Regions from separate parts of the Candidatus Njordibacter sp. Uisw_039 genome, predicted to be linked through region 2. Evidence: predicted binding sites of a transcription regulator. Region 2 holds the regulator's gene; the other holds the start of a gene.

Region 1 (15,949 bases), 1.5 Mb from region 2:
GTTCAGCGACCCTGTTCTAAACCAACGTCTAGAAGAAATTGCTGCTGAATTGGGTTATGACCTTACTAGTCGCACTGTCTATTTGTACGGTGTAAGTAAGGACTAACTTTTTGTTAAATTGCACTTAACCCTTCTAGTTAGTGAAGTAAGGCACCAGTACCTAGCATTTCCTTGGCGTGAGCTAGCGTTTGTTGAGTGAGCTTGACACCGCCTAACATACGCGCAATTTCTTGTATTCTCTGATCATCATCCAGTGCGGCAACCTGAGTTTGTGTTGCTTGTCCGTGGCTAGACTTGCTTACTTGTAAATGGTGCTGCGCTTGGCTCGCCACTTGGGGTAGATGGGTGATGCATAATAATTGGCAATGTTGGCCTAATTGAGACAGTAGTCGGCCCACAATCTCTGCAGTGGCTCCACCAATGCCCACATCCACTTCATCAAAGATTAGGCTAGGGGTGATGCTGGTGGTAGCGATCACCACCTGAATGGCTAAGCTAATGCGGGACAGTTCACCGCCGGAGGCGATTTTAGCCAAAGGTTTGGCGATTTGGCCAGGATTGGTGCTAATTAGAATTTCGATATCATCACGTCCTTGGGGTTGTAAACGGATGTCTGACTTGGTTTGCATGCTTAGCTCTAATCGGCAGTTAGGCATGCCTAATAAAGTGAGCTGCTCACCGACAGCTTTTTCAAGTTTTTTAGCTGCTGTTTGCCTTACTTTAGTCAGACTAGTGGCAGCCTCATCGTAAGCGTTGGCGAGTGCTATTTGTTGTTCGTGGATAGCTTCCAGTTGCCCTTCTTGATCTTGATTCTGTTGCAGCTGTTGTTGTAATAGAGTCAGATGTTCGGGTAGATCTGCAGCTTGGATTTTGTGTTTTCTTGCCGTGCTATAAATCTGATCTAAGCGATGCTCTAGGGTTTGCAGGCGCGCTGGATCTTCATCGAATCCCTGCAAGAAATTTTGCAATTCAATTTGGCTCTCTTCTATTTGTATGGCTGCACTGGCGAGCATGTCTACTGCGGCCGTGAGGTGTGGGCTATGTTGGCTAAAGTTTTGTAGCTGTTGTTGCCAGCGTTGCAGGCACGCCATAGGATCTTCATCTAGTGGGTTATTGGGCAACGCACAGCGCACCGCTTGAAGTAGTTGGTCAGCATTGGCTCGTTGCTTGTGCTCTTGTTCTAGAGCTAACACTTCGTCTTCTAATAGATTTAACTGCACAAGTTCATCCACTTGATACTGCAATAGCTGTTGCTCGGCTTCGGAGAGTTGTTGGCCGCCGGTAAGGGCTTTGATTTGGCGATCAAACTCTAGCCATTCATGGCTAATGCTGGACACGGCTTCTTGATGTTTTGGATAATTGCCAAAGGCGTCTAAGAGTGTTTGGTGACTGTCTCGGGCGAGCAGGTGTTGGTGCTCGTGCTGACCGTGTATGTTAATGAGTTGGCGACCTAGTTCTTTAAGGGCAGTTATATTGACTGGTTTGCCATTAATATAACCTCTGGAGCGGCCGTCTTGATTGACGATGCGTCGCAGTATACACGTGTCTGGATCTTCAGCTGACGCCAGGTGCTTGGCCGCTAAATAGTCCTTTACTTGAGGCAGTTGGCTGAGGTCGAACACCGCGTGGATGTCTGCTCGTTCAGCGCCTTGTCGTACACATCCAGATTCAGCTCTATCACCTAAGGTTAAACCTAGGGCGCCCAGAAGTATTGATTTACCAGCACCAGTTTCGCCACTAATGGCGGTCATTTTGTGGCTAAAGTCTAGGTGTAAAAAGTCGACTAAAGTGTAGTGGTGAACAATTAGCTGTTGCAACATGGTGCTGCTCCGGTGAATTATTATACTGTAAGTATAACCAGTACTGGTATTATGTCCAGTATTTTTCTGTAAGCTTTAATATTTTTTGTCTAAAAGCCAATAAAACCAGTCCTAAGTTGCTTGAATCACGCGGGGGTGTCCCCATATAGATGGGCAGTCAAGTAGCCTTATTGTAAAGGTTACGAAAGTTATGTAATGGAGAAGTCAATGAGTGAGCAAGAGCAGCCTTCTGAAGCTGAAGTTGAACTGGAAACCAATGTAGCCGAAGAAAGTGCTGAAACGCCTACTGAGGAAGTGCTGCAGGAAGTGACCGTTGAATCAGTGCAGGCTGAGCTAGAATTAGCCACTGCTCGGGTAGATGAGCAGCAAGCCGATGTATTGAGGGCGCAAGCGGAAGTGCAAAACATTCGTCGCCGCAGTGAGCAGGATGTTGCTAAGGCTCATAAGTTTGGTCAAGAAAAACTGATGACGGAAGTGGTTTCTTTGCTGGATAACCTAGCGCGGGCTATTGAGGCCAGTAAGGCTGAGGGAGCTAGCTTGAAAAGCTTGCTTGAGGGCGTTGAAATGAGTCAAAAAATGCTCCTAGACGGTCTGAAGAAATTTAATGTAGATCAGCTAGATCCGCACGGCGAACCTTTTAATCCAGACTTGCATGAAGCCATGACTGCCGTGCCTAATCCGGATCTTGAACCCAACACCGTAATGGAGGTGTTTCAAAAAGGCTACACCTTAAATGGACGTCTAGTGCGTCCAGCCATGGTAGTGGTTTCTAAATAGAAAAATTAAGGTTTTTTACTTGAAGTTTGGGCAAACGGCCTTACATAAGAGCACAAGCAAGCAGCGCTAAGCCTAAGGTTAAACTGAACCTAAGACCGCTAACGTGGCTGAGCAGAATTGAATCAAAACCCTGATGAAGGGTGAATTAAGAATTGGAGTTTATGATGGGAAAGATCATTGGTATCGACTTAGGCACAACCAACTCATGTGTGTCTGTTTTAGATGGCGGCAGCGCTAAAGTAATTGAGAACGCCGAGGGTGATCGCACCACTCCTTCCATTATCGCTTTCGCTGGAGATGGCGAAATCTTGGTGGGTCAGTCTGCCAAGCGTCAAGCGGTGACTAACCCAGTTAATACGTTGTTTGCTATTAAGCGCTTGATTGGTCGTAAGTTCAAAGACGACGTAGTGCAAAAAGACATCAAGATGGTGCCTTACAAAATTGAAGCAGCTGACAACGGTGATGCTTGGGTTAACGTAGATGGCGAAAGCAAAGCACCACCACAGATTTCTGCTGAAATTTTGAAAAAAATGAAGAAAACTGCTGAGGACTACTTAGGCGAAACTGTGACTGAAGCAGTAATTACCGTGCCTGCTTACTTTAATGACTCGCAGCGCCAGGCCACTAAAGATGCTGGCCGCATTGCGGGCCTTGATGTTAAGCGCATCATCAACGAACCTACAGCCGCTGCATTGGCTTACGGTCTTGATAAGAGCCGTGGCGATTCTACTATTGCCGTATATGACCTGGGTGGTGGTACCTTTGATATCTCCATTATCGAAATTGCTGACGTAGATGGCGAAACTCAGTTTGAAGTGTTAGCTACTAATGGTGACACATTCCTAGGTGGTGAAGACTTCGATCTACGATTGATAGAATTCTTAGCTGCTGAGTTCAAGAAAGAATCTGGTATCGATCTACATAACGATCCGTTAGCCTTGCAGCGTCTTAAAGAAGCTGCAGAAAAAGCTAAGGTTGAATTGTCTAGCTCTAGCCAAACTGACGTTAATCTGCCCTACATTACTGCAGATGCCTCTGGCCCTAAGCACTTAAATGTGAAAATTTCTCGCGCTAAGTTGGAGTCTTTGGTTGAAGATCTGGTATCTGGTACTTTGAAGCCGTGTGCTCAAGCACTCAAAGATGCTGACTTAGACGCCAGCGAAATCAATGAAGTAATTATAGTTGGTGGCCAGAGCCGTATGCCTTTGGTTCAGGCTGAAGTTACAAGTTTCTTTGGCAAAGAGCCCCGTAAAGACGTTAACCCAGACGAAGCTGTGGCCATTGGTGCAGCGATTCAGGGTGGCGTATTGGCTGGTGACGTAACAGACGTATTGTTGCTAGACGTAACACCTTTGACCCTTGGTATTGAAACTATGGGTAGTGTAATGACTTCGGTGATTGATAGGAACACTACCATCCCAACCAAGAAGTCACAGGTGTTCTCTACTGCAGACGATAACCAAGCTGCTGTGACCATCCACGTGTGCCAAGGCGAGCGTAAGCAGGCTATGCAGAATAAGTCTTTGGGTCGTTTTGACCTTAGTGACATTCCACCGGCTCCACGTGGTATGCCACAAATCGAAGTCAGCTTCGATATTGATGCCAACGGTATTTTGAATGTGTCTGCTAAAGACAAAGGTACTGGTAAAGAACAATCCATCATTATTAAAGCTTCTTCAGGTTTGAGTGATGAAGAAATCGAACAAATGGTACAAGATGCGGAAGCTAACGCTGCTGAAGACCAGAAATTCGAAGAAATGGTACAAGCTCGCAACACTGCCGATGGCATGGTTCACTCATCTAAGAAGATGATTGAAGAAGTTGGCGACAAGGCTACAGACGAAGAAAAAGCCGCAGTACAAGTTGCCATTGATGCCCTTGAAGAAGCCCTAAAAGGTGACGACAAGGAGGCTATCGAAACTGCCACTGCTACTCTGACAGAAGCCTCTGGTGCAATTGCTCAAAAGATGTATGCAGAAGATGCTGCTGCCCAAGGTGGTGCTGAAGGTGCCGGTGAAGCTGGCCCAGACGATGCAGTTGATGCAGAGTTTGAAGAAGTTAAAGATGAAGACAAAGACGAAGACAAAAAGTAAGCCTAAACCGCCTGCTAGCGCCACTTAAATGGGGTGTAATGTCATAACGCGGGGCTTAGGTCCTGCGTTCTTGTATCTGCTTCTTGTAGTAAAAATACAATAGAAGCCCAGTGGAATAACTATGTCTAAACGCGATTTTTACGAAGTTCTCGGTGTGGCCAAAGGCACCGATAAAAAAGAAATCAAAAAGGCTTTTCGCCGTATGGCGATGAAGTATCACCCAGATCGTAATCCGGGTGATAAGGCTGCAGAAGAAAGTTTTAAGGAAGTTAACGAAGCTTACGAAATCTTATCTGACGAGCAAAAAAAAGCCGCTTATGACCAATATGGTCATGCTGGTGTAGATCCAAATGCTCGTGGTGGCGCTGGTGGCGCCGGTTTCGGTGATGTGTTCGGCGACATGTTTGGCGACATTTTTGGAGGTGCTGGTGGTGGCGGTCGTTCTAGCGTTCAGCGTGGTTCTGATTTGCGTTACACCATGGATTTGAACCTCGAGCAGGCGGTACGTGGTACAACTAAAGAAATTCGCATACCTACTCAAGTAGAGTGTAAACCATGCGATGGTTCTGGCGCTAGGCCCGGTACCAGCAGCAAGAGCTGTGGCACCTGTCACGGTCAAGGCCAGGTGCGCATGCAACAAGGCTTCTTCTCGGTGCAGCAAACCTGCCCAACTTGTCATGGTAACGGTAAGGTGATCAGCGATCCTTGTAACTCTTGCCACGGTGAAGGCCGAGTACAAGAATACAAAACTTTATCTGTGAAGATTCCATCGGGCGTAGATACTGGTGATCGTATTCGGTTAACAGGTGAAGGCGAAGCGGGCGGGAACGGAGGCCCAAGTGGTGACTTGTACGTGCAAGTTTCTGTGCGTGAGCATAAAATCTTCACTCGTGATGGTAAGAATCTATTCTGTGAAGTGCCTATCAGCTTTACTGATGCAGCATTGGGTGGCGAAATTGAAGTGCCAACCTTAGACGGCCGTGTTAAGTTAAAAATCCCTGAAGGCGCACAAAGTGGAAAAATGTTCCGCTTACGCGGTAAAGGTGTAACGCAGGTACGCGGTGGTGGTCAAGGTGACCTTATGTGTCGTGTGGCGGTAGAAACACCAGTACATCTAAACAAAGAGCAAAAAGATTTGTTGCGTAAATTCCATGACACTATGGAAGCAACTAAAGGCAAACATTCACCTAAAAAATCGTCTTGGTTTGAAGGTGTTAAGAGCTTCTTCGAAGATAGCTAGAACAACCTGTCATTGCGAGTAAAGCGTGGCAATCCATAGAGGTGGAGCATGACACGAATTGCAGTAATGGGTGCCGCAGGGCGCATGGGTAAAGTGCTTGTTGAAGCTGTTCAGCAAGCTCCAGGGGTAACCTTGGGCGCTGCAATCGTTTCACCTAATAGCAGTTTAGTGGGTGCTGATGCTGGCGAGTTAGCGGGTGTTGGAAAATTAGGCATTACCCTTAAAGACTCTTTAGCCTCTGCTGCTGATGACTTTGACGTTCTCATCGACTTCACCAATCCAGAAATATCTATAGCCAGCCTTGCTGAATGTGTACGGCTCAACAAAGCTATAGTGATAGGCACAACAGGGCTAAGTGGTGAGCATAAAAAAACACTATCTGATCAAGGTCAACATATACCCATAGTATTCGCACCTAACATGAGTGTGGGCATTAATCTGCTGCTCGATATTCTCTATCGCGCAGCTAGTGTTCTTCAAGACGGCTACGACGTGGAAATTATTGAAACCCACCACCGGCATAAAGTCGATGCGCCGTCTGGCACAGCGTTACGTTTAGGTGAAGTTGTAGCCGATGCAATGGGCCGTAACTTAGACGAATGTGCAGTTTATGGGCGTGAAGGTATAACTGGCCCGCGTACGGCCAATGAAATTGGTTTTGAAACCATTCGTGCTGGCGATGTTGTTGGCGACCATACGGTTCTATTTGCCAGTGAAGGGGAGCGTATCGAAATTACCCATAAAGCCAGTAGCCGCATGACCTTTGCAAAAGGCGCAGTGCGCGCCTGTACTTGGTTGCAGGACCAGTCTTATGGTTTGTACGATATGCAAGATGTGTTAGGTTTGAAAGACTAGCTTAAGCGCTTTGGAGTAGAGAATCTGCTAGACAAAAGGCCGCATTGTTCTGTATAATTTCGCCAGTTTACAGGCACGAAAATGTAGTTGCCGGTCATAGCATTTATATAAAAGCGGGGCGTGTTTACACACCTCGCTTTTTTGCGACTAGAGGCCGCACTTTCTTGTACCTATAAAAAATATTTGCGCGCATGATGCACCACACCTGAGGAGGCCCCCATTGACTACTCCCGCCATTCTGGCTTTAGAAGACGGCAGCATATTTAAAGGGGTTGCTATTGGCGCTAGCGGCCAAAGTACTGGCGAGGTTGTGTTTAATACCTCAATGACTGGCTATCAAGAAATCCTCACAGATCCTTCTTACGCCCACCAAATCGTCACCCTGACATATCCACATATAGGTAACACTGGAACTAACTCAGAAGACGAAGAGTCTGAGTTTATCTGGTCTGCTGGGTTAGTTATTAGAGACCTACCTCTAACGGCGAGTAACTGGCGTAGCACCCAACCCCTAGATGAATATTTAATAGCCAACAATGTTGTGGCCATTGCTGATATCGACACCCGTCGCCTTACGCGTATTTTGCGCGAAAAAGGTGCGCAGAGTGGTTGCATCATGGCAGGTAACGACATCGACGAAGCTGCAGCCTTGGCAGCGGCGAAGGGTTTTGCTGGTCTAAAAGGCATGGACCTCGCCAAGGAAGTCACGGTTAAAGAGGCTTACAACTGGACCGGCTCTACTTGGGACTTGGTAGAAGGAAACCGCGAAAAGGCTGATGGTCAATTTAATGTTGTAGCATACGACTATGGTGTCAAGCGGAATATTTTGCGGATGTTGGTTGAGCGTGGTTGTAAGTTAACTGTTGTACCTGCACAAACACCGGCTAAAGATGTATTAGCCATGAATCCAGATGGTGTGTTTTTGTCTAACGGCCCTGGTGATCCAGAGCCATGTGATTATGCCATTGCCGCCATCAAAGAAATTCTACAAACAGATACTCCAGTGTTTGGTATTTGCCTAGGGCACCAGTTATTGGCCTTGGCTTCTGGTGCCAAGACAGAGAAAATGAAGTTTGGTCACCACGGTGCCAACCACCCAGTGCAAGATCTTGATTCTAAGGTGGTTATGATCACTAGTCAGAACCACGGTTTTGCCGTGTCAGAAGATGCCATGCCAAGCAACTTGCGGGCTACCCATAAGTCCTTGTTTGATGGATCTTTGCAAGGTATTGAGCGCACTGATAAACAGGCTTTTAGTTTTCAAGGCCACCCAGAAGCGAGTCCAGGCCCACACGATGTAGCGCCATTGTTTGATCGCTTCATTGACATCATGACCGCTCGCAAAGCTAAATGACACAGCAACAGATTATTGGATAACTGACATGCCTAAACGTTCCGACCTCGAAAGTATATTGATCCTTGGTGCTGGTCCTATCATCATTGGTCAAGCTTGTGAATTTGATTACTCTGGTGCTCAAGCCTGTAAAGCCCTTCGCGAAGAAGGCTACCGAGTTATTTTGGTGAACTCTAATCCAGCCACCATCATGACCGACCCCAGCATGGCAGATGCCACCTACATTGAGCCTATTCGTTGGGAAACGGTAGAAAAAATTATTGAAAAAGAACGCCCAAGTGCGATTTTGCCAACTATGGGTGGTCAAACAGCCCTTAACTGTGCGTTAGACCTTAACCGCTTGGGGGTGTTAGAAAAGTACAATGTGGAAATGATTGGTGCTGATGCAGACACCATTGATAAAGCAGAAGATCGCAATCGTTTTGACAAGGCCATGAAAAATATCGGCCTTGAGTGCCCTCGTGCTGAAATTGCCCACACTATGGAACAAGCGTTTGACGTGCAAACGCGAATTGGTTTTCCTGCCATCATCCGGCCATCCTTTACCATGGGTGGTTCAGGTGGTGGTATTGCATATAACCGGGAAGAATTTGAAGAAATCTGTACCCGTGGATTAGACCTATCACCTACCAGTGAGTTACTTATCGATGAGTCTTTGATTGGTTGGAAAGAATATGAAATGGAAGTGGTGCGTGACACCAATGACAACTGCATCATTATTTGTTCCATTGAAAACTTTGACGCCATGGGTGTGCACACCGGTGATTCTATCACTGTAGCCCCAGCCCAAACACTCACTGACAAAGAATACCAAATTATGCGTAATGCTTCATTGGCAGTATTGCGTGAAATTGGTGTGGAAACAGGTGGTTCTAACGTACAGTTTGGTGTCAACCCAGAAGATGGCCGTATGGTGGTTATTGAGATGAATCCACGGGTATCACGATCATCAGCTCTGGCTTCTAAAGCCACCGGTTTCCCTATTGCCAGGGTGGCGGCCAAGTTGGCTGTTGGTTATACCTTAGACGAGCTACAAAACGACATTACAGGTGGTGCTACACCGGCCTCGTTTGAGCCTGCCATTGATTATGTTGTCACCAAAATTCCTCGTTTCACCTTTGAAAAATTTCCTCAAGCAGATGATCGCTTAACCACGCAAATGAAATCTGTGGGCGAGGTTATGGCCATCGGCCGTACCTTCCAAGAGTCGTTGCAGAAGGCCTTGCGTGGTCTAGAAACAGGCATCCATGGTTTGGATCCTATTTTAGACATCACCCAAGAAGATGCCCATAGTAGAATTGTTGCTGAACTAAAAACCCCCCGAGCAGATCGTATTCAATACGTTGGTGATGCCTTACGTATGGGTATGGATGTGCAAGAGATCTATGAATATTCTGGTATCGATCCGTGGTTCTTGGTGCAGCTAGATGATTTGATTCAGGAAGAAGAAAAACTTGCCAAATTAGGCCTTGCAGACCTTAATTACGATCGTGTTTATAGCCTTAAGCGTAAGGGTTTCTCAGATATTCGGCTAGCTAAGTTGTTAGGCCTTACTGAAAAAGGCTTCCGTCAACACCGTCAAAAGTTGGGTATTCGCCCCGTCTATAAACGAGTTGACACCTGTGCTGCGGAGTTCTCAACCGACACTGCATACATGTACTCTACCTATGAAGAAGAGTGCGAGTCACGCCCTAGTAGTCGTGATAAAATCATGATTTTAGGTGGTGGACCTAACCGCATTGGTCAAGGCATTGAGTTTGATTATTGTTGTGTACATGCCGCTTTGACCATGCGTAAGCAGGGTTATGAAACCATCATGGTGAACTGTAACCCAGAGACTGTATCTACAGATTACGACATTTCAGACCGTCTATACTTTGAGTCTGTTACCCTAGAAGACGTGTTGGAAATTGTGCAGATTGAACAGCCTAAAGGCGTTATCGTGCAATACGGTGGTCAAACTCCACTTAAGCTAGCAGTTGATCTAGAGAATGCTGGGGTGCCTATTTTGGGTACTAGCCCAGAGGCCATCGACCGTGCCGAAGACCGTGAGCGTTTCCAGCAAATGATTCAGCGTTTAGGTTTGCTGCAGCCAGAAAACGCCACCGTGCGTACTCAAGAAGAGGCTGTTCGCGCAGCAGAAAAAATTGGATATCCTTTGGTAGTGCGCCCATCCTATGTATTAGGTGGCCGTGCCATGGAGATCGTACACAAAGAAACTGAGCTGAAGCGCTACATGAATGAAGCAGTTCAGGTGTCCCATGACTCTCCAGTGCTGCTGGATCGCTTTTTGAGCAATGCTGTAGAAGTAGATATTGATGCTGTGTGCGACGGTGAGCAAGTGGTGATTGGTGCCATTATGCAACATATTGAGCAAGCGGGTATTCACTCTGGTGACTCAGCCTGTTCGTTGCCGCCATACGACTTGCCACAAGATGTGCAAGAGGCCATGCGTGAGCAAGTGAAGCGTATGGCGTTAGAGCTTGGGGTCATTGGTTTAATGAACACTCAACTGGCATGGCAAGATGGTGAAATATACGTCATTGAAGTGAATCCCCGTGCATCACGCACTGTACCTTTTGTATCTAAGTGTATTGGGGTTTCTTTGGCAGACATCGGTGCTCAGGTTATGGCGGGTAAAAGCCTTGCTGAAATCGGATTCACTAAAGAGATCATCCCAGGGTACTTTAACGTTAAGGAAGCTGTGTTCCCGTTTGACAAGTTCCCAGGTGTTGATCCAATTCTTAGCCCAGAGATGAAGTCAACGGGCGAGGTAATGGGTATTGGCAATAGCTTTGCTGAAGCGTTTTCCAAGGCTCATATAGGTACAGGACAATCCATGCCTGTGGCTGGAAAAGCCTTTGTTTCGGTCCGGGAAGTTGATAAACCCGCCTCTCTCCAGTTGGCAGCAGGGTTAATTCAGCTTGGTTTCACTTTGGTCGCTACCAGTGGTACTCAAAAAACATTGACTGAAGCTGGTTTTGAGTGTGAACTAGTAAACAAGGTGATGGAAGGACGCCCTAACATTGTTGATAAGATTAAGAATGACGAAATTACCTTTGTGGTAAACACCACAGAAGGACGCCAAGCTATTAACGATTCATCGCTCATTCGTCGCTCTGCATTGCAGCATAAAGTAACTTACGCCACGACTCTAACTGGTGGTCTTGCAGTGATGGAAGGTTTGGCGTTTGGGGAAGAACAAGAAGTGCGTCGCTTGCAAGATATGCACGCTACGCTTACAGCGTAAGGAAGTATTAATTATGGCGATTACTAAAGTCCCTATGACGGTGCGTGGTGAGCAATTACTGCGTGCGGAGTTATTGGAATTAAAAAGTATCACTCGGCCGCGAATCATCAAAGACATTGCCACAGCTCGCGAGCATGGCGATTTAAAAGAAAATGCTGAATATCACGCTGCCCGAGAGCAACAAAGTTTTTGCGAAGGCCGTATTCAAGAGGTTGAAGCTAAATTATCTTTAGTACAAGTGATTGATGTTAGCCAAATCCCACACACGGGCAAGGTGATCTTTGGCGCTACGGTCACTATCATTAACTTGGATACTGACGAAGAAAAGACCTACTGTATTGTGGGTCAAGATGAAGCTGACATTAAAGCTGGAAAGATTTCTATCGGTTCACCCATAGCGCGGGCTTTGATCGCCAAAAGTGAAGGTGACGAAGTGCGCGTAACTACACCTGGCGGTATGATTGATTATGAGATTGCTGAGGTTAAGCACATCGTATAAATTAGTGAATAGCCACCTACAGCTCCCACGCTTAACGAAGGAGAGGTCGGTGTTATAGGTCTAAATATTAGCGTTCTAAGTTAGACTTTTTAGGGTCTGCGTCAGGGTTGCTTAAATACACTAGGGCAACGTTGCCGATAGCTTGCACTAGCGTGGCACCAGTTTGTTTACACATGTCTGCAATGAGGGTGTTTTTCACATCACGATCGCCCACAGAAAACTTCACCTTGATTAATTCATGATCGAACAGCGCGCGGCCGATTTCTGTCATTACGTTTTCTGAAAGACCGTTGGTAGCCACAGTGACGAGCGGATGCAAGCCATGGCCAATGGAGCGAAGTTGTTTTTTCTGTGATTGAGCTAAATTCATTGTTGTCCAAAGATAAATTGTTGGGCGCCATAGGTCCCGTGGCTGTGTTAAACTGGTCCACATTATACCGCATGTCTGGTGTTTGCGCTTGTCAGCCGCTAGATTTACCCCACTTACGTTTCGACCTATCAATAGAGATACCCTTGGCTAGATCAAAAACCAGCAGCAACTGGCTAAAAGAGCACTTTGACGACCCCTATGTAAAGCAGGCACAAAAAGATGGCTACCGTTCTCGTGCCAGCTATAAATTGCTTGAAATAAGTAAAAAAGACCGGCTGATGCGCCCAGGAATGACAGTGGTTGATTTAGGTGCAGCCCCAGGTGGCTGGACTCAAGTTGCTATGCAGCTGGTAGGTGAAGAAGGCACAGTGGTGGCTTCAGACATACTGCCAATGGATTCCATTGCCGATGTCACCTTTGTGCAAGGTGACTTTACTGAACAAGCGATCTACGATCAGATCGTAGCGGCTCTAGGTGGTGAAAAAGCAGACCTTGTAATTTCTGATATGGCCCCCAATATGAGTGGTAACCCAGCTATTGATCAGCCAACATCTATGTATTTGGTTGAGTTGGCTTTAGACATGGCCCGTAGTGTATTAAAACCTGGGGGCACATTTGTGGCTAAGGTGTTTCATGGTGAAGGTTTTGATGATTTATTAAAAGACACCCGTAGCAGCTTTACCAGCGTACGGTCACGTAAACCCGATGCTTCTCGTGGACGTTCGCGAGAAGTTTATCAATTGGCAACCGGCTTTAAGGGTCAGTAAACCCAGTTTACCTTTCTTACTGCCTCAAGCCGCCCTCGACACGAGGATTAGGAGTCTAGCACTTGAACAACATGACAAAGAATTTGGTTTTATGGCTCATCATTGCAGCGGTGCTGCTGACGGTGTTTAATAATTTTAGCCAAGAATCTGCTCCCAATCGCGTGAGCTATTCAGAATTTGTGCAGTCAGTACAGCGTGATCAAGTCACCAATGTTGAAGTTGATGGCCTTATGATAACTGGCAAGTTTGGTGATGGCACCAGCTTTGAAGTTGTTCGGCCGGCCTTGTCGGACCCTAAGTTAGTAGATGACCTACTGGACCACGAAGTTGAGATTGTAGGCAAGCAACCAGAACAACAAAGCATCTGGGTACAGCTGTTGGTAGCTAGTGCACCTATTTTAATTATCATTGTGGTGTTTATGTTCTTTATGCGCCAAATGCAAGGTGGTGCTGGTGGCAAGGGCGGCCCAATGTCCTTCGGTAAGAGTAAAGCTCGGTTAATGAGTGAAGATCAAATTAAAACCACCTTTGCCGACGTTGCGGGTGTTGAAGAAGCCAAAGAAGAAGTACAAGAACTGGTGGAGTTTTTACGTGACCCTGGAAAATTCCAGCGTTTAGGTGGGCACATTCCACGTGGTGTGCTGATGTCTGGTGCCCCGGGTACTGGTAAAACGTTGTTAGCTAAAGCCATCGCTGGTGAAGCTAAGGTGCCGTTCTTTAGTATCTCTGGTTCTGATTTTGTTGAAATGTTTGTGGGTGTGGGTGCATCCCGTGTACGTGATATGTTTGAACAAGCTAAAAAACAAGCTCCATGTATTATCTTTATCGATGAAATTGATGCTGTAGGTCGCCATCGTGGTGCTGGCATGGGTGGCGGTAACGACGAGCGCGAACAAACCCTTAACCAACTATTAGTAGAAATGGACGGTTTTGAAGGTAATGAGGGTATTATTGTTATTGCTGCTACCAACCGCCCAGACGTATTAGACAAGGCATTGTTGCGCCCTGGTCGTTTTGATCGTCAGGTCTATGTGCCGTTACCAGATATTCGTGGACGTGAGCAAATTCTTAATGTTCACCTCAAAAAAGTACCCTTAGGTGACGATGTTAAACCAAAGCTTATTGCTCGTGGTACTCCAGGCTTCTCTGGTGCAGATTTAGCCAACCTAGTGAACGAGGCTGCTTTGTTTACTGCACGGTTAAATAAACGCACCGTAGGTATGGATGAACTAGAGAAGGCCAAGGATAAGATCATGATGGGTGCTGAACGCAAATCCATGGTCATGCAACCTAAAGAAAAGCTTAATACAGCCTATCATGAAGCCGGCCATGCTATTGTTGGTCGTTTGGTGCCAGATCACGATCCAGTTTATAAAGTGACCATTATTCCACGTGGCCGTGCCTTAGGCGTGACAATGTTCCTGCCAGAAGAAGATCGTTATAGCTTGTCTCGTCAAGGTATCTTGAGCCAAATATGTAGCCTATACGGTGGTCGTATTGCCGAAGAAATGACCTTAGGCAAGGATGGTGTAACTACGGGTGCATCCAACGACATCCAACGTGCCACACAATTGGCGCGCAACATGGTGACTAAGTGGGGCTTGTCGGAAAAGTTAGGCCCATTGCTTTATGAATCAGAAGATTCTGATCCGTTTAGTGGTGCGCAAGGTCAGGGAGCTAAAGGTTTCTCTGATGAAACTACCGCGGCTATTGATGGCGAAATAAAAGAAATTATTGAAAGTTGCTATGAACGTGCAAGCGTCATTTTACATGATAATCGAGATATTTTAGATGCCATGGCTAATGCTTTGATGAAGTACGAAACCATCGATTCGAGTCAGTTAGATCAATTGTTAGCCCGTGAAGAAGTTTCTGCACCAGAAGGCTGGGACGATCAAGATCGTAACAGCAGTGGCTCAGATACTGATGGTAACGCTAGTGCTACCTCAGCTGAAGACCAGGCTACGGTTGCTGAATCTGACCTAGATGCAGACAACAGTGACGTGCCAGGTGCCGACGAAGCTCCAACCTAAGATGTTGTTTGGTGACCAATGGCTCGACTTAGCTGAGCCACATGTTATGGGAGTGATGAATGTCACTCCCGATTCCTTTTCTGATGGCGGCAGCCTGTTTACTGACCAGTCCTTGTGTCTAGATGCGGCCATGGTGCGTGCGCGTGCAATGGTGGCAGAAGGTGCTAGTTTCCTCGATATTGGTGGCGAATCCACTCGCCCAGGAGCTGATTCTGTATCAGTTCAGCAAGAATTAGATCGTGTTATTCCTGTTATTGAAGCTATCCGAGCTTCTTTAGATGTCGTTGTGTCTATCGATACCAGTACCGCTGAGGTGATTACTGCCGCTGCTAAAGCTGGTGTGGGGCTCATCAATGACGTGCGTGCTCTTGGGCGAGAAGGTGCCTTGCAGGCTGCCGCCGATACACAGTTACCCGTATGCCTAATGCACATGCAGGGTGATCCTAAAACCATGCAAGATAACCCCGTATATGATTCTGTGGTGGGGGATGTTGGCCTTTACTTAGATGAGCGCGTTAAACAATGTAACCGTGTGGGTATACCAGTAGAGCGTATACTCATAGATCCTGGATTTGGCTTTGGCAAATCCTTAGTTCATAATCTACAGTTACTTAAACATCTCAACCTATTAACCAACAAAGGTATGCCTGTGTTAGTGGGTATGTCTCGTAAAAGTATGATTGGCAGTGTATTGGATCGGCCAGTTGATGAAAGACTACACGGTGGCCTAGCAGTTTCTGTGATGGCTTATGAGCGAGGCGCGCGTATTGTGCGGGCCCATGATGTGGCCCCTACCGTAGATGCGCTCCGTATGGCTCATGCAGCTATGATGAGTGATTAAATCAAACTAAGGAAGGTTACATAAAGGAGTTAGGTATGAAGTATTTTGGA
Region 2 (15,949 bases):
TATCATCATGGCTAGAACTAAGGCTAATTGAGACTCTAGGGACATAATCATATGCATTGCAAAGGGTACTAATACCCCTGCCAACATGGCGGCTGCGATAGATTGAGGTAGGTAGTCCATGATGCGATCAAACCAGCCAGATAACCCTACTAAGGTGATTAATAGAGAACATAATACAAAGGCACCAATGGCTTCGGCCAATGGTACTCCAGCTAAACTAGTCACTAAAATAGCAGCACCTGGAGTCGACCATGCCGTGAGAATTGGTTGTTTATAAAATAGCGACAGGCCAATTGTTGACAATCCCATGCCCAAACCCAATGCCCAGAACCAACCGGTTACCACGGTATCACTGGCACCCGTACTATTGACAGCTTGAAAAATAATAGCGGCAGAACTGGTGTAGCCGACTAAGGGTGCAATAAAACCTGAGCTTATATGGGCAGGATTAAAATAACGACCAATATTCATAGCTTAAGGAAGTTTTAGTTCGTAATGACGTTTTTCAAACTCAATAGTGTCACCGCTAATCATTTTACGGCTTTTGCGGGTTTCTACTTCACCGTTAACTTTAACTAGGCCCTCGCCAATTCTTTGTTTGGCTTCACCGCCACTGCCTACAATAGATTCAAATTTTAGGATCTTAAATAATTCGACAGGTTCAAAATTGATAGTAATCATGTGCATAAAATGGTCTTCTTCTAAACAGATTGATACCAAACAGCATCCTTGTTGTCAGTGCTGCTTTGGAGTTTATTTTTGTTAACTAAGTAATTCAGATGGGCTTGAGTTTCGCCTACAGCTAGCGTGAGTACGTCGTCGTTAATAGGGCGTCGGAAAAGCTGGCTAAATAGATCCACATTGCGTTGCGGATGTTGGCACGCCTCAAGTACTTTAACGAGCCCCGTTTCATGGCCATCAATAAGCCTTTGTAAACGTTGATGGGCGCCAAAAAAAACTTGCCCATGGGATGGCAATACTAGCACATCAGCAGGGATTCGTTGTTGCAACATTGCACATGAATCAAGCCAGTCTTTTAACGGGTCTGAGTGAGGCTCCGTAGGCCACACACTAACGTTGGAAGAAATAGAGGGCAACAACTGATCACCGGCGATAAAAACATTGAGTGCGGGGCACAGCAGACACACATGTTCTGGTGCGTGGCCACGACCGACAATAATCTTCCATTCTTGGCCAGCCATAGTTAATGACCCACCATCTTGTAAACGCACAAAACTATCAGGCATGGTATAAATACTTTTGCCATAACCACCAAATTTGGCTTTGTATGATTCTAATTGTTGATTGGTCACACCTGCACGGCGGTAAAAATTGATGGCTGCTTTAGGTGCAGGTTTACCTGTGTCTGACATAAGCACTCGGCAGGCCATGTAGTCTGTGCGGGACATGTGCAACTCCAAACTCCAAAGGTCACAGATCCAACCCGCTAAACCAACATGGTCGGGGTGTAAATGAGTGACAATAAGTTGATGCACGGGTTTGTTGTTAAGGTGGTTATCAAACACCTGCTGCCATAGTTCCTTGCAGGCGGTGGTATTGATCCCAGTATCTACAATGGTCCAGCCTATATCGTCTTCCAATAACCACAAATTTATATGGTTAAGCGAAAAGGGTAATGGCATTCGTAACCAATAAACACCTTCGGCAACGGCCAAAGGTTGGCCCATAGCGGGTGCCTCACTAATGGGGAACTGGAGGGCGTTGGTAGCAGTCATTGGAACTCCCCTGATTTAACAGGCTTAATAAGGGCCATATTATACGGAGCTAAACCTATATTATACAAAGGTTTTCGTCAGCTTTTGATTATCGTCATAACTATGAATATGTTTGCCTCTTTGACCTTAGACCTTGGGGTATCAGCATCACAAATGTAGCTTAAGGACATGGTAAATTACATTATTAATTTGTGTATAAACTCCAATGTCGTGGTTATGGAGGAGTATTGTCAAGCTTTGGGGACTATTAGACTGCGCAGTTACAAGATGACCCGTTGCTCTTAGGATATACTTAGGCATTGCATTATTATCAAATGACTACTATGAGCAACGAAATACACCCGTTTTCAGTATTAACCCCAAGCTACATCATGGACGCGGTTGAAAGCCAAGACTATGTGTGTGATGGGCGAATATTAGCCCTCAACAGTTATGAAAACCGTGTCTATCAAGTTGGTCTTGAAAATCAACAGGTCCCTGTCATTGCTAAGTTCTATCGGCCCCAGCGGTGGTCTGCCGATCAAATATTGGAGGAACACCACTTTAGTATGGCCTTAGCGGAATATGAACTACCGGTGGTACCACCTTTGGTTAATAGCCAAGGTGCTAGTTTGTTGAACTATGAAGACTTTCAGTTTGCTTTGTTTGAACGCAAGGGTGGACACGGACCAGAACTTGATGACCTTGATAATCTTTACACAATGGGTCGGTTGTTGGGACGAATACATGCCCTTGGTGCTGTAGAAACCTACCAATACAGACCCGCTATGGATCCTCAAACGTTTGGTCACGATAGTGTTGCCTTTGTGAGTAAATATTTTATACCCACAGAACTGAAGGCCGCATACGATAGCTTAACTGCTGACTTGTTAGTGCACATTGATGCTGCTTTTGCGCAAGCTGAAGGAGTGAGCTACATTCGAGTTCATGGAGATTGTCACGGTGGCAACTTGCTGTGGCGCGATGATGCACCCCATATTGTCGACTTTGATGACTCACGAATGGCCCCAGCTATTCAGGATATATGGATGTTGTTGTCTGGCGATCGCGATCGACAGCGCATACAGTTGTCTGAAATAGTGGAAGGTTATAATGAGTTTTATGACTTCAAACCACGAGAACTTGCGCTAATAGAGCCCCTGCGAACTTTACGGATGATGTATTACGCTGCATGGTTAGCTCGTCGCTGGGAAGACCCAGCCTTTCCCCACAGCTTCCCATGGTTTAATACCGAGCGTTATTGGGGCGAGCATATTTTAGAATTAAGAGAGCAATTGTCGGCACTCAATGAACCGATAATGGAATTGATTTAATCAATTTTCAGATTCACGCGGGCAATTTTTTTGTGAGCACTAACAACATTATGAAAGAGTTTATCAGTTGCTCAGCAGACGTCTAACTAGGATATCACCTGCACAAGAAACCCTTATCAGGCGTTACGGTGGTAGAGTTTGAAGGTATTGGGCCGTGTTCGTTAACAGGTATGATGCTAGCCGATCAAAAACCTACAGCACCATTGACCTTAGTAGGTGATGCAAGTGGTGGCACCATGATGCTGTTATGGGGTGGTGTAGCTAAGGCTTAGTGAGCCATGTCAATCCAATCACCGATAACCTTCGCACCTGCTAATATATAAGGGTCTTTTTGCGCGTCATCATAGTCAAAATCGTGGTCTTCGATATCAGTTACAGGGGCTAACTGGTGGCCAAGACGCAATTCATTTATATGGGTCAAATACCAATCTTGTTGCTCCTGCCAGTATTGTTGGCGTTGACCTAAGTGAAGGCTAAGCTGTTTTGGTCTATCGCGCTCATGCTCAGCTATAGCTAACGTGTACTGCCAGTCAGCACTGCGCTGGTTACGCAGGTCTTGTTGCGCTTGCAGTCGCGGAATAATGTGTTCAAATGCAAAATAAGTTTTGTGATCAATGGCCTTAACCTGATCCCACTTAAGGGCATGATCTTGGGTGCTTTCACCAACTTTAGTCGGGTCATCTAAACTGGGCAAAACCACATCTGGCACAACACCTTTGTGTTGGGTACTGGCCCCAGACACACGATAAAACTTGGCTTGAGTGAATTTGATCTGGCCACTAGACAGGTCGCCAAACGTTTGCACTGTACCCTTGCCATAGGTTTGACTGCCGACGATTAAGGCGCGTTTGTAATCTTGCATTGCGGCTGCAAAAATCTCTGAGGCTGAGGCACTATAGCGATTGATGAGGACAACCATAGGCCCGTTGTAAGCTAACAAAGGGTTGCGGTCCATTTGTTTTTGGATCACACCATCGGCGTAACGAACCTGCACCGTAGTGCCTGTTTCGATAAATAGCCCTGTGAGTTGATTGGCCTCCCGCAACGATCCACCACCGTTGTTGCGCAGGTCAATGACAATGCCATTAATAGACTCGCCTTTCAGCTCCTGAAGCAGGTCGTATACGTCACGAGTAGTGCTGCGATAGTTGGTGTCACCGCTTTGCGCGGCAGCAAAGTCCATATAAAAAGTTGGCAAAGTGATGACGCCAATTTTTCTGATGCCCTGCTCAGTTTCTATTTCAATCACTGATTTTTTTGCAGCTTGATCGTCTAAGGTAACTTTGTTACGGCGAATTTGGATGGTCTTTTTGGTTTGTTGTAAATCCCCACCTGGGATAATTTGTAAATTTATTAAAGTGCCTTTTGGTCCTCTGATTTGATCAACTACATCATCTAAACGCCATCCCAAGATTTCCTGAATTGCCTCACCATCTTGGGCCACACCGACAATATAGTCAGAGGCCTGGAGGTCGCCAGCTTTATCAGCTGGCCCTCCTACCACTAGGCGAACAACTTTAGTGTAATCATCGTCGCGCTGCAACACTGCACCAATGCCTTCCAAGGATAAGCTCATGTCAATATTAAAGTCTTCAACATTACGCGGTGAAAGATAGGTGGTGTGCGGATCTGTAACTGTGGTGATGCTGTTACTTACTGCTTGATATGCGTCTTTAAGCTGCACTTGCAACACTCGTTTACGCATACTTGTGTAACGTTTTTTTAAACGTTGCTTAATTTCATCAACGGTTTCATTGTCCAGTTGCCCATTAATAAAGACATTCTTTAACTGTTTACGCCAATTATCTTTGATTGCTGCTAGATTACTTAAGCGAGGATCATTAAAGGGTGATGTGCTGATATCTTCTAGCAGTTCGAAGTTAAACATCGGTTCCAATTTAGATAACGCGGTTAAATTAAAGTCGATAAACGCCAGGCGCCTTTGTTGCAGGAGATTGTAAAGCTGAGCCATAGGCACCAAATCACCTTTCACCAGTAGGTCGTCAAGTTCTCTATTGAGATAGTTAAATGGGGCTAGGTCTGCTTTGCTAAAGTAAATATGCTGAGGGTCGAGTAACTTTAAATAACGGAAAAAAACATCACTGGCAAACTGGTCGTCAAGTTCTCTGTGTTGATAATGCTGGCGATCTAACAACTGAATAATTTCTTGGGTTAACAAACCCTGCTGCTGAGTGAATCTAATTTCCACCAGGGCATCATTAGAATTAGTCTGTGCCGTTACAAGTGGCGCTACAAAAAAGCTTGCTATGAGTAACAAATTAGCCAATAGTCGGTGCCAGTATATGGCTACGGAAAAGCTGTACAAAGTGGTGAAAAGAGTATCAGGAATCATAGATAAGAGCGTGGCCTTTAAACTGGCAAGTAGGGTTGAGCATCAAAAGCTTAGTTTAAGCTATACTAGCCTAATTTTAGTGAGTTTTTCAAACGTCTCAGGTCAATGTAAGGTAATTTACTAATGCTTTACAGAATCGTTACGTTTGCAACCCAGAATGTGACAAAGCTAAACCTTTAAAACAATGGAATAAGAAACATTATGCCACAACGAACCTACCTTGACGGATTGATGAGTTTTATTAGCGATTCACCCACTCCTTTTCATGCAGTAGCTTCAATGGTGAGCCAATTCAGAGCGGCTGGCTACAGCCAACTTGATGTGTCAGATACATGGCAGTTAGAGGCGGGAGGGCGCTATTTTATTACCCGCAATGATTCAACCATATTAGCCTTCCAGTTGCCCCAAAAAAATGCTTTGCAACGCCTTCACATGGTGGGTGCTCATACGGATAGCCCATGTTTGAAGGTTAAGCCGAACCCAGAAATACGACGTAAAGGCTATCAGCAGTTGGGTGTTGAGGTTTATGGTGGTGCATTATTACATCCATGGTTTGATCGTGATTTGTCTTTGGCGGGCCGGGTTGTTAGCCGGGATGTTAAAGGTCAGCTGGTAAGACATTTGCTTGATTTTAAACGCCCTGTGGCATGTATTCCAAGCTTAGCTATACACCTAGACCGAGAAGCTAACAAAGACCATAGTGTGAACCCACAAACAGATTTGCCAGTTCTATTAGGCCAATCACTGGGTGATGATTTTAGCCTGCGTTCGCTGCTTGCAGATGAGTTAAAGGCTAATGGTCACAAAGTTAATCAGGTGATTGATTATGAGTTGAGTTTTTACGACTTTCAGGCCCCTGCCTTAGTGGGAATAAAGCAAGAATTTTTGGCAGCTGCTCGGTTAGATAATTTGTTGAGTTGTTATATAGGGTTAACAGCAATGATTGGTGCTCAAACGGATCAAGGCATGTTATTAATCTGTAATGACCACGAAGAAGTGGGAAGTCAGTCGGCAGAAGGCGCTCAGGGTAGTTTCTTAATGTCTGTGTTGCAGCGTATTTATCCAACGGCTGAACTGTTGCATCAAGTATTAAATGCGTCCACTTTTATTTCCGCAGACAATGCTCATGGGGTACATCCTAATTTTACCAATAAACACGACAACCAACATGGGCCTAAGTTAAATCAGGGGCCAGTGATTAAGGTCAACGCAAACCAGCGCTATGCTACCAATGCGGTCACCAGTGCAATGGTGAAAGAGTTGGCTGCACAAGTGGATTTGCCAATCCAAACCTTTGTGGTGCGCAGTGATATGGGTTGCGGCAGCACTATCGGGCCAATTACTGCAGCTCAACTAGGTGTGCGGACTCTGGACTTGGGTGTGCCTACTTTTGCAATGCACTCCATCCGCGAACTTGCGGGCAGTGACGATGCGCAGACTACCCACAAATTACTACAGAAGTTTTTTGAAACGGAGATGACTGTTTAGTACCGGACTATTGGTGCCTGATCAAAAAAGCGCGACTATTGCCGAGCTCTGCGGCTTGGGCTAAGTCATTAAGTTGATCATCAGCAAGGGCGCCAAACCAGCTAATAACAGCATGACAAGTGCCACTCTTTAGAGCTTGGTGGGCAAGACTCATAGTGTCGTGCTGGGCATCAGGCTTTAATAAAATAATTTTATTCAAGTCAAACCCAGCAGCCTTTAGTTGGGCTTTAGGTAATAACTTAGGGGGTGCTACCCAAGCCAACCAACGCTGATCGTGGCTTAGTTGTGCAAGCAATGGCAATAACATCTGTACATTGTTCCAGGACTCACCACGCATAATTATTTCTGTGATGTGGCTCAAATTCTGCACATGTGCTTGGTCTTCTTGAGCCCATAGGTCTAGTTGATGTTCAGCCAAAATACCATCAATACTATTGTCGGTTTGCTGCTCTTGCTGCCACATAATTTTGCTCCTGTTTTACGTCTAGTTGCCGCGGCGGATAACACCAACGCTCAAACCTTCAATGCTTAAGTGCTGTTGCGTAAGATCGACATCAATAGGTGAAAAATCTTGGTTTTCTGCGATAAGTTGTACTTGGTTACCGTTGCGTTGAAAACGTTTCACAGTGACTTCATCATCAAGGCGCGCCACCACAACTTGTCCATTTCGTGCTTGATCTGTTTTGTGTACAGCTAATAAATCGCCATCGTAAATGCCTATGTCTTTCATGGACATACCGCTAACTTTAAGCAAATAGTCTGCCTTTGGGTAGAATAAGTTTTCTGGGATGGCACAATAGTCGCTAATATGTTCTTGCGCAAGCAGTGGGCTACCGGCTGCCACCATACCAATGATTGGTAGGCCCAAGTCGACTTCATGCATATCTGGTACTCGTATGCCACGAGAAGCCCCTGGTATGATTTCAATAGCACCTTTTCGGGCGAGGGCTTTAATGTGTTCTTCCGCAGCATTTGGTGATTTAAAGCCGAGTTCCTTTGCGATTTCTGCTCGAGTTGGCGGATAACCTGTGTCGATAATATAGCTACGAATGCAGTCGAGTACCTGATCTTGGCGGGGGGTCAACTTAATCATATTACTTGCTCCTAACACAAAGTGAGTCTGCTGGTTGTTTGTACAGTTACTGTATATAATACCAGTATTATTGCCGCTGGCAAGTTTTATTTTTGTTAGCCTATTTACTGTCAGCTTTTGTGGCAAAAATGGTGTACTCTTATCGCCGATTACTTGATGCTAACTATGAGCTTTCTACGTGTCTGATTCTGCTGCTGTAAAACCACATATCCAACAACTTTATCGCCAGCTTGTTAAGCAGTTAAAGTTAAGGCCTCGCTGGGGCCAAAAGCAGATGATAGCGACCGTGGCTAACCATTTTTTGGCAATTAAAACTGATGGTGATGGCCACCGTAGCGACGATAACCCAGTTTGCTTAGTAGAGGCTGGCACAGGTACGGGCAAGACCTTAGCTTATATGGTAGCGTGTTTGCCGATTGCTAAAGCATTAGAAAAAAAGTTGGTGATCGCTACGGCCACCATTGCCCTGCAGGAACAAATTGTCCAAAAGGACCTACCGGCGCTTAAGAAACACGGCGGCTATGATTTTGATTTTCGTTTAGCTAAAGGTCGGCGACGATATTTATGTGTATCTAGGCTGGATCAAGCGCTCTCTCAAAACGCTTCTATTGACCCCACGCAAGCTTTGTTTGAGGACGAGTTGGCACTCAAACTAGATGGTCAGCAGCAAGTATTGTACAAAGATATGGTGGTGCAGCTTGGCAGCAACCAATGGGACGGCGACCGCGATGCATGGAAAGACCCTTTGGCAGAAGATCATTGGCGACCCATCACAACGGACCACAAAGGCTGCACTAATAGACGTTGCAGCCATTTTAGTCAGTGCCCATTCTTTAAAGCTAGAGAAGGCCTAGAACAGGCCGACTGCATTGTTACTAATCATGACTTAGTTTTGGCAGACCTAGCCCTAGGTGGTGGTGCTATTTTGCCAGCGCCAGAAGATACTATTTATATTTTTGATGAAGGCCATCATTTGGCTGATAAAACGTTAAAGCAGTTCACCCACCAACAAGGTATTCGCCAGCTTAGCCGCTGGTACGGACAAACGCGCTCTGGCTTAAAAAAGTTTTTAAAGGAATGGCAGGGTGGAGGTAAGGGTGCACAGCTTAGTGGGCAGGTTCAAGACCATGTACAAGGACTAGAGCTGCAATTGGTTAGTTTAGAACAATTTTTAGACCAGTCTGCGTTTAGGCCAGAGGATGGTTATCAGCAACAAGAAAATTATCGTTTTTCACAGGGTATAATTCCGTCTGAATTAGTTCAAATTTGCCATGATATGGGCTTAAGTAGTGCACGCTTGGCTAGAGATTTGGGTGCATTACATGAAATGATGGATGATGTTGTTAAAGGAGACCAAAATGGCTTGCCTAAAGATCAAGCTGAAAACTACCTAGCGGCGTTTGGGGTATTACAACAAAATGCTGAGCAGCAACTTGGGTTATGGCAAGCCTATGCCAAAGTAGACCAAGAGGGCGAGGTGCCTATGGCGCGCTGGTTACAGTATTGGCAAACAGCAGAGCGGGTAGACTTAGAACTCTCAGCAAGCCCAATAATGGCTGCTGAACTTTTACAGGAGAATTTATGGCAACGTTGTTATGGCGCCTTATTAACTTCCGCTACGCTTACCGCCCTTGGTCGCTTTGACCGCTTAATAACTCACGCAGGGATAAATCCACACAGCACCATGCTAGCGCTTGCGAGTCCCTTTGATTTTGCCAAGTCGCAGATATGTGTACCTAAAGAGGCGATTGAACCAGGGCCTGAGGCCGTGTTTGTAGATCATCTAATTATAGGCCTCAAAGCCCAGCTAAATAAAGCTGAAGCTAGCCTAGTATTGTTTACCTCACGGCGGGTGATGCAGTTGGTATTTGAAGGTATTGGAGAGCAGTGGCAAGATCTGATCTTGCAACAAGGTGAGTCTTCTAAACAGCGTTTATTGGATCAGCATAAAAAACGTATCGATGACGGTGAAGGCAGTGTTTTGTTTGGCTTGGCAAGTTTTGCAGAAGGCATCGATTTACCTGGCGATTATTTAACTCATGTGGTTATAACGCGGTTGCCATTTACGGTGCCAGATCGCCCAGTACCATCTGCCCTTGCTGAGTGGATTGAGAAGTCTGGTGGTAACAGTTTTGCTGAACTGTCGGTGCCCGAAGCAAGTGTTAGGTTGGTCCAGGCCACAGGTCGTTTGTTACGTAAAGAAGACGACAAAGGCCGTATTACTATTTTGGATAAGCGTATCCTCAGCAAACGTTATGGTCAACAACTTTTGCAGGCCTTACCGCCTTATGAACGGCGGTTTGATTAATAAGCCATTAAGGCTAATCAAGGTGTTTTGTGTAATGGCCTTAAACTCTCTATACTGCTTCGTTGTAGTTTATCTTACTAGGGCGTGCTCGCCTCTCAATGGAAATTCACCTTGAAATCAAATGATTCAAAAGCCACTGATCAGAACTGGTCACTGGACGATTTTGTCGTCCCGCAAGAGGAAGGTAAAACACGCTTTCATGATTTGGACTTACCTGACCAAGTTATGCAAGGTGTTGCAGCCCTGGGGTATGAATATTGCAGTCCCATACAAGCACTAACCTTACCGCAATCTTTGGACGGAAAAGACGTTACTGGTAGAGCCCAGACTGGCTCGGGTAAAACTGCCGCTTTTTTACTCAGTATGATTACCGATTTTTTAGACTTTCCTATTGAAGGTCCACGTCGCTTAGGCACCCCAAGAGCTCTGATTATTGCACCAACCCGTGAGCTGGTGATGCAAATCGCCAGTGATGCTGAAGACCTTACCCGGTTTTGTGATGTCAACGTACAGCAACTTGTTGGTGGGATGGATTTTGAAGCTCAGCAAAAGCAATTACAAAAACGGCACACCGACATCATGGTCGCTACACCGGGTCGATTGTTAGATTTCTGTCGCCGAGGCCATGTCAATCTGCGTGAAGTAGAGGTGGTTGTTTTGGACGAAGCAGATCGTATGCTGAGTATGGGCTTTATCCCCGATGTGCGGGCAATTTTACGCCAAACGCCAAACAAAGAAGATCGCCAAACTTTGTTATTTAGTGCTACCTTTAGTGAGCAGATATTACGCTTAGCGGAGCAATGGACTTTTAACCCAGTGCATGTAGAAATTGAGTCAGATGAACTGGCTTCGGCGACTGTTGAGCAACGTTTTTACTCTGTAGCCCGTGCTGATAAATATAAAGTGTTACTCAATTGTCTAAAAACTATGGGCGTAGAACGTGCCATTGTTTTTGCTAATCGGCGCCACATTACCCGGGATTTGGCCGAGAAATTGCAGAAAGACGGCATAAAAAGTGCACTTTTGTCGGGTGAAGTTGCACAAGTAAAAAGGGTTAAAACCTTAGAACGATTCCGCAGTGGTGATACGCCTATTTTAGTGGCCACAGATGTGGCGGGCCGAGGCATTCATGTGGATGGAGTGAGCCATGTTTTTAACTACGACCTACCAGAAGAGTTAGAAGACTACGTGCACCGTATTGGGCGCACAGGCCGTGCAGGTGCCTCTGGAATTTCCATTAGTTTTGCCTCCGAAGACGATGCTTTTATAATCCCTGATCTAGAAATAATGTTGGGGAAACGTTTAGACTGTGAGCCTACACCTAGTGCATTGCTAGTGTAATAGGAATCTCAATGAATTTTCAACATCGAGTGGCTGTGATTGGCGGCGGTAGTTTTGGCACAGTATTGGCTAATATTGTCGCCCATAATGGGTTCCCCGTACGTCTGTGGCTACGTGACCAAGCCCTAGCCGAAGAAATGCGTCAAACACGTGTTAACTCTCGCTACGTGCCTGGGCTAGATTTGCATGCAGACCTAGAAATCGTCACTGATCTCAGTTTGTGCATTAGTAATGCAGACACGGTTATATTTTCGGTGCCAAGCAAAGCCTTTAGGGGCTTACTAGAGCACGCTAAAGCCTACATCAACCCACAGCAATACTTGGTTACGACGGCAAAAGGTATTGAACCAGATAACTTTTTATTGATGAGCCAGGTGCTAGAAGTCTACTTTCCTGATAACCCTATTGGTGTGATCAGCGGTCCAAATTTGGCAAAAGAAGTGGCAGCTAAACACTTAACAGGTACTGTAATTGCTAGTGATAACGAAGCTCTACGTCAGCAAGTACAGGACATATTGCAGTGCCATTTTTTTCGTGTGTATGCTAGCAATGATCGCTACGGCACGGAGTTAGGTGGTGCACTAAAAAATATCTATGCCATTGCTGCGGGTCTTAGTGCAGCTATGGGCATGGGCGAAAATACTCGCAGTATGTTGTTAACGCGTAGCTTGGCCGAAATGAGCCGCTTAGCGGTGCACATGGGCGCTAACCCTATGACATTCTTAGGTCTGGCTGGGGTTGGAGACTTAATTGTTACCTGTATGTCTCCTTTGAGCCGGAACTACAGGGTAGGTTACGCCTTAGGCCAAGGTAAAGGCCTAGATGAGGCTATAGCCGAATTGGGAGAGGTTGCCGAAGGTGTAAATACCCTCGCCTTAGTGAAGAAAAAAGCTGATCAGTTACAGATTAATATGCCTTTAGTAGATGGCCTTTATGCATTAGTTTACCAAGGTGCAGATGTTTCTACTGTTGCACAATCGCTCATGACACGAGATCAAAATTCAGATGTTGAGTTTGTGCTAAAACGAAGTTAATCACTTGAAATATGGATGAATAGCCCCTATGTTAAAAGCATTGGAGCTAACAGAGTAAAAACTATGCAAGCATTTAAAAATAACCTGACATCAGAAGCCTTTTGGCTGCGCTTAGTGTTTATGTTGCTGAGTTTGTTGTTGGTAGAAATTGCAGCGTCGATATTGACACTATTAGTTGCTGGCCAGTTTCTGTATCGTTTATTTAATGAATCCAGCCACCATACAATACTGCAGTTTAGTAATAGTTTAGGGCGCTTTATTCTTCACAGCTATCGGTTCTTGTCTTACCAAACTGAAAGCAAACCCTTTCCATTTAGTGATTGGCCAGAGCCAGAAGATTTGCCGCAGTCCGAAGACTAATGAAATTGCTGCTGATGCGTCATGGTGAGGCAAGCTTCAATGCCACCACTGATGCTCAGCGGTCACTTACCCAGCGGGGTAGTACATTAGTCATACAACAAAGCCAAAATCCAGTGGTGCCTTGGCATGAGTTCACCGGCCTTTGGGTTAGCCCTTATGTTAGGGCACAGCAAACGGCCTCTTTGTTGCTGCAGAACTACACTTATAAACAACACGGTTTAAGCTTGCGATCCCTCGATTGTATTACCCCGCACAGTGAGGTCGCTCAAGTGCAAAAATTCTTGTTGGCGCAACAACATGAAGGCATCGTTCTAATTACCCATCAACCTTTGATTAGTGGTTTGATTGGCCATTTTTGTCACGCTGATGAGTACTTAGGAGAGCCAATGATGCCAGCTTCTATGGCTTTATTGGAAGGTGAGATGGCCGCGGCAGGGTGTCTTAGGTTGACACATTTATTTCATCCATAAGGTTAAATTATATGGCTATTTTTTCTCGTTTAACAGGCAACGCTAAAGTTTTGATCTGTTGCCTTTGTGTGTCTTTATCTGCTCAAGCAGAGGTTACTTTAACCGTCACTGAAAACAGCCGTTTGATTGAGCAGACACAATTAAGCGCACCATACTACATCCTACCCACCAGTGCTATGCGTAAGGTTAATGGTGTAATTGGTGCCGAATATAACTCGTATTTGTCGGGCCAACTCATGACCTATACTTGGGAAATGATACCTGGTGTAAGTGCTAAAATGGCCCATGATAAAGCCCTAGAAGAACTCCTAACACTTGACGCAAAAGTGATCTATCAATGCCACGGTCGGCCCTGTGGATCTAGCAATCAGTGGGCAAATCAGGTATTCCATCAATCGCGGTTATATGGTTTAGACAGTGAGCAATCATACGCCGCTCTAAAACAAGACACCACGAATGGGCCAAATTATTATGCCCTTTATAGCACTGAACGCGGCAATAGAAAGGTGTATTTACACCTAGAGATGATCCAAGGAATGGACAACTAGAAAGGACAATAAGCATGCCTACCGTGGCATTAGTACTGGGCAGTGGTGGTGCCCGAGGTAACGCCCATATTGGCGTGATCCAAGTATTAGAAGAACAAGGCTTTGACATTGTAAGTGTCTCAGGGTGCTCTATGGGTGCAGTGGTGGGTGGCATGTACGCTGCTGGTAAGTTGCCTTTATTTACTGAGTGGGTTTCAGGCTTGTCTCGTTTTGATGTGTTTCGTTTAGTGGATATGTCGTTGTTGTCCATGGGTGCTATTCGTGGTGAAAAGGCCTACGCCATACTTGAAGACTTAGTAGGCGATCAGTTGATTGAGGACCTACCAATACCTTACACTGCGGTCGCTACAGATTTAGTTAAACAACAAGAAGTGTGGTTTCAGTCTGGCAAGATGATGGACGCAATACGAGCTAGTGTTGCAGTGCCTGGCATGATTATGCCTGTCACAGAGAAAGATCGCTTTTTGGTGGATGGGGGGTTACTTAACCCTGTACCTATTATGCCTACAGTGGCAGATCAGGCTGATTTAATTATTGCGGTTAATTTAAATATCAATATCGAAAACTCTCATCCTATTCAGGTCTCAAACTTTAATATGGTGGGTTATAGTGATGACTGGAAAGAACCCAGTGTAAACGCCTCAAAAAGTCAGCGTAGTCATTTACAATGGAATAAGATGGAAATGCTAAATCAGTGTTTTGAAACCATGCAGGCGACCATGGCAAAATACAAAATGGCAGGTTATGAACCAGATGTTGAGGTAAAAATAGACCGCAACGCCTGTAGTTTCTTCGAACTTTATCGAGCTAAAGAAATGATAGAAATTGGCCGACATGCAGCGCAAGAGGCACTGCAGGCCAAACAAAAAATTTGATTAAGATTTAATTAACGTCAAAAACTCTGCACGAGTGCGTGCATCTTCGCGTAATTTACCAAGCAGTACTGAGGTTTTCATACTCGCATTTTGCTTCTGTACACCGCGCATCATCATGCACATGTGTTGTGCTTCAATAACCACGCCCACCCCTTTAGCATCCGTTACTGCCATAATAGTATCAGCAATTTGTTTGGTCATATTTTCTTGAATTTGTAACCGCCGAGCAAACATATCTACAATTCGCGCAACTTTCGATAAACCAAGCACTTTGCCCGAAGGCAAGTAGGCTACATGACACTTGCCAATAAACGGTAATAGGTGATGTTCACACAAAGAGTATAGCTCTATGTCCTTAACGATAACCATCTCTTCGTTATCTGATGGAAATAGGGCACCATTAATGACGTCATCAAGGTTTTTTTCGTAGCCGTTATTAAGAAACTTAAAGGCTTTAGCAGCCCGCTTAGGGGTGTCCTTTAAGCCTGGACGATCTAAGTCTTCGCCAATGCTGGTAAGGATTTTTTCGTATGCTTTTTCCATGGACCTTCTCGTAGCTAATTTCGTTGCTGCTCTTATTATTAATGTCATAATAAAAGAGAGTTCAAATTTTACGCGCACAATACTTGAAGCTGTGGCTAAGGTAAAGGCTTAAGCTGCTATATTACCCTCTTTTTTGGACCTTTTTAAGTAATACATATAACGCACCGGTGCCACCATCTTGCGGCAGGGCAGAAGTAAAGGCTAGCACAGCATCTAGCTGCTGCAACCAGTGGTTCACATGGGACTTAATTAAGGCTTGGCCTGCGCCGCGTAGTTCACCATTTTCGTCTCTATAACCCGCTCCAGCTTTGCCGTGAATGATGAGCAAACAGCGGTCTCCTTCGGCTTGACCGTGTTTAACCGCGTTCCATACGGAATCCCGTGCTGTTTCTACTCGATAGCCATGCAAATCAAGGGTGAGGGTTGGACGCATATGCCCATTGCTGAGCCGGCGCAGGCTACCACCGTCTAGCCCTACCCGAGAATA

The links. Region 2 encodes LexA, which represses DNA repair genes until DNA is damaged. Its sites were predicted from a motif close to CTGTNTNNNNANACAG; they were not measured.
Region 1: a site for LexA is predicted at 1,846-1,861, ahead of recN (DNA repair protein RecN). Genes of this name have one in related genera too.

What each region holds. Positions count from the first base shown of each region.
Region 1 covers NZ_CP159831.1:2,629,614-2,645,562, reverse strand. The annotation lists gene fur (ferric iron uptake transcriptional regulator) at 1-106, shown strand, start outside; gene recN (DNA repair protein RecN) at 138-1,820, opposite strand; gene grpE (nucleotide exchange factor GrpE) at 2,028-2,597, shown strand; gene dnaK (molecular chaperone DnaK) at 2,762-4,690, shown strand; gene dnaJ (molecular chaperone DnaJ) at 4,812-5,930, shown strand; gene dapB (4-hydroxy-tetrahydrodipicolinate reductase) at 5,979-6,785, shown strand; gene carA (glutamine-hydrolyzing carbamoyl-phosphate synthase small subunit) at 7,006-8,139, shown strand; gene carB (carbamoyl-phosphate synthase large subunit) at 8,168-11,389, shown strand; gene greA (transcription elongation factor GreA) at 11,409-11,888, shown strand; gene ABXT70_RS12600 (YhbY family RNA-binding protein) at 11,956-12,258, opposite strand; gene rlmE (23S rRNA (uridine(2552)-2'-O)-methyltransferase RlmE) at 12,402-13,025, shown strand; gene ftsH (ATP-dependent zinc metalloprotease FtsH) at 13,097-15,058, shown strand; gene folP (dihydropteroate synthase) at 15,036-15,899, shown strand; gene glmM (phosphoglucosamine mutase) at 15,935-15,949, shown strand, end outside.
Region 2 covers NZ_CP159831.1:1,129,319-1,145,267, forward strand. The annotation lists gene ABXT70_RS05330 (benzoate/H(+) symporter BenE family transporter) at 1-471, opposite strand, end outside; gene ABXT70_RS05335 (RNA-binding S4 domain-containing protein) at 475-687, opposite strand; gene ABXT70_RS05340 (MBL fold metallo-hydrolase) at 702-1,736, opposite strand; gene ABXT70_RS05345 (serine/threonine protein kinase) at 2,060-3,049, shown strand; gene ABXT70_RS05350 (hypothetical protein) at 3,178-3,321, shown strand; gene ABXT70_RS05355 (carboxy terminal-processing peptidase) at 3,318-5,402, opposite strand; gene ABXT70_RS05360 (M18 family aminopeptidase) at 5,604-6,890, shown strand; gene ABXT70_RS05365 (cell division inhibitor SulA) at 6,898-7,353, opposite strand; gene lexA (transcriptional repressor LexA) at 7,375-7,983, opposite strand; gene dinG (ATP-dependent DNA helicase DinG) at 8,162-10,291, shown strand; gene ABXT70_RS05380 (DEAD/DEAH box helicase) at 10,403-11,632, shown strand; gene ABXT70_RS05385 (NAD(P)H-dependent glycerol-3-phosphate dehydrogenase) at 11,644-12,666, shown strand; gene ABXT70_RS05390 (DUF4389 domain-containing protein) at 12,730-13,026, shown strand; gene ABXT70_RS05395 (SixA phosphatase family protein) at 13,026-13,496, shown strand; gene ABXT70_RS05400 (DUF4892 domain-containing protein) at 13,508-14,044, shown strand; gene ABXT70_RS05405 (patatin-like phospholipase family protein) at 14,059-14,919, shown strand; gene folE (GTP cyclohydrolase I FolE) at 14,920-15,462, opposite strand; gene ABXT70_RS05415 (Smr/MutS family protein) at 15,584-15,949, opposite strand, start outside.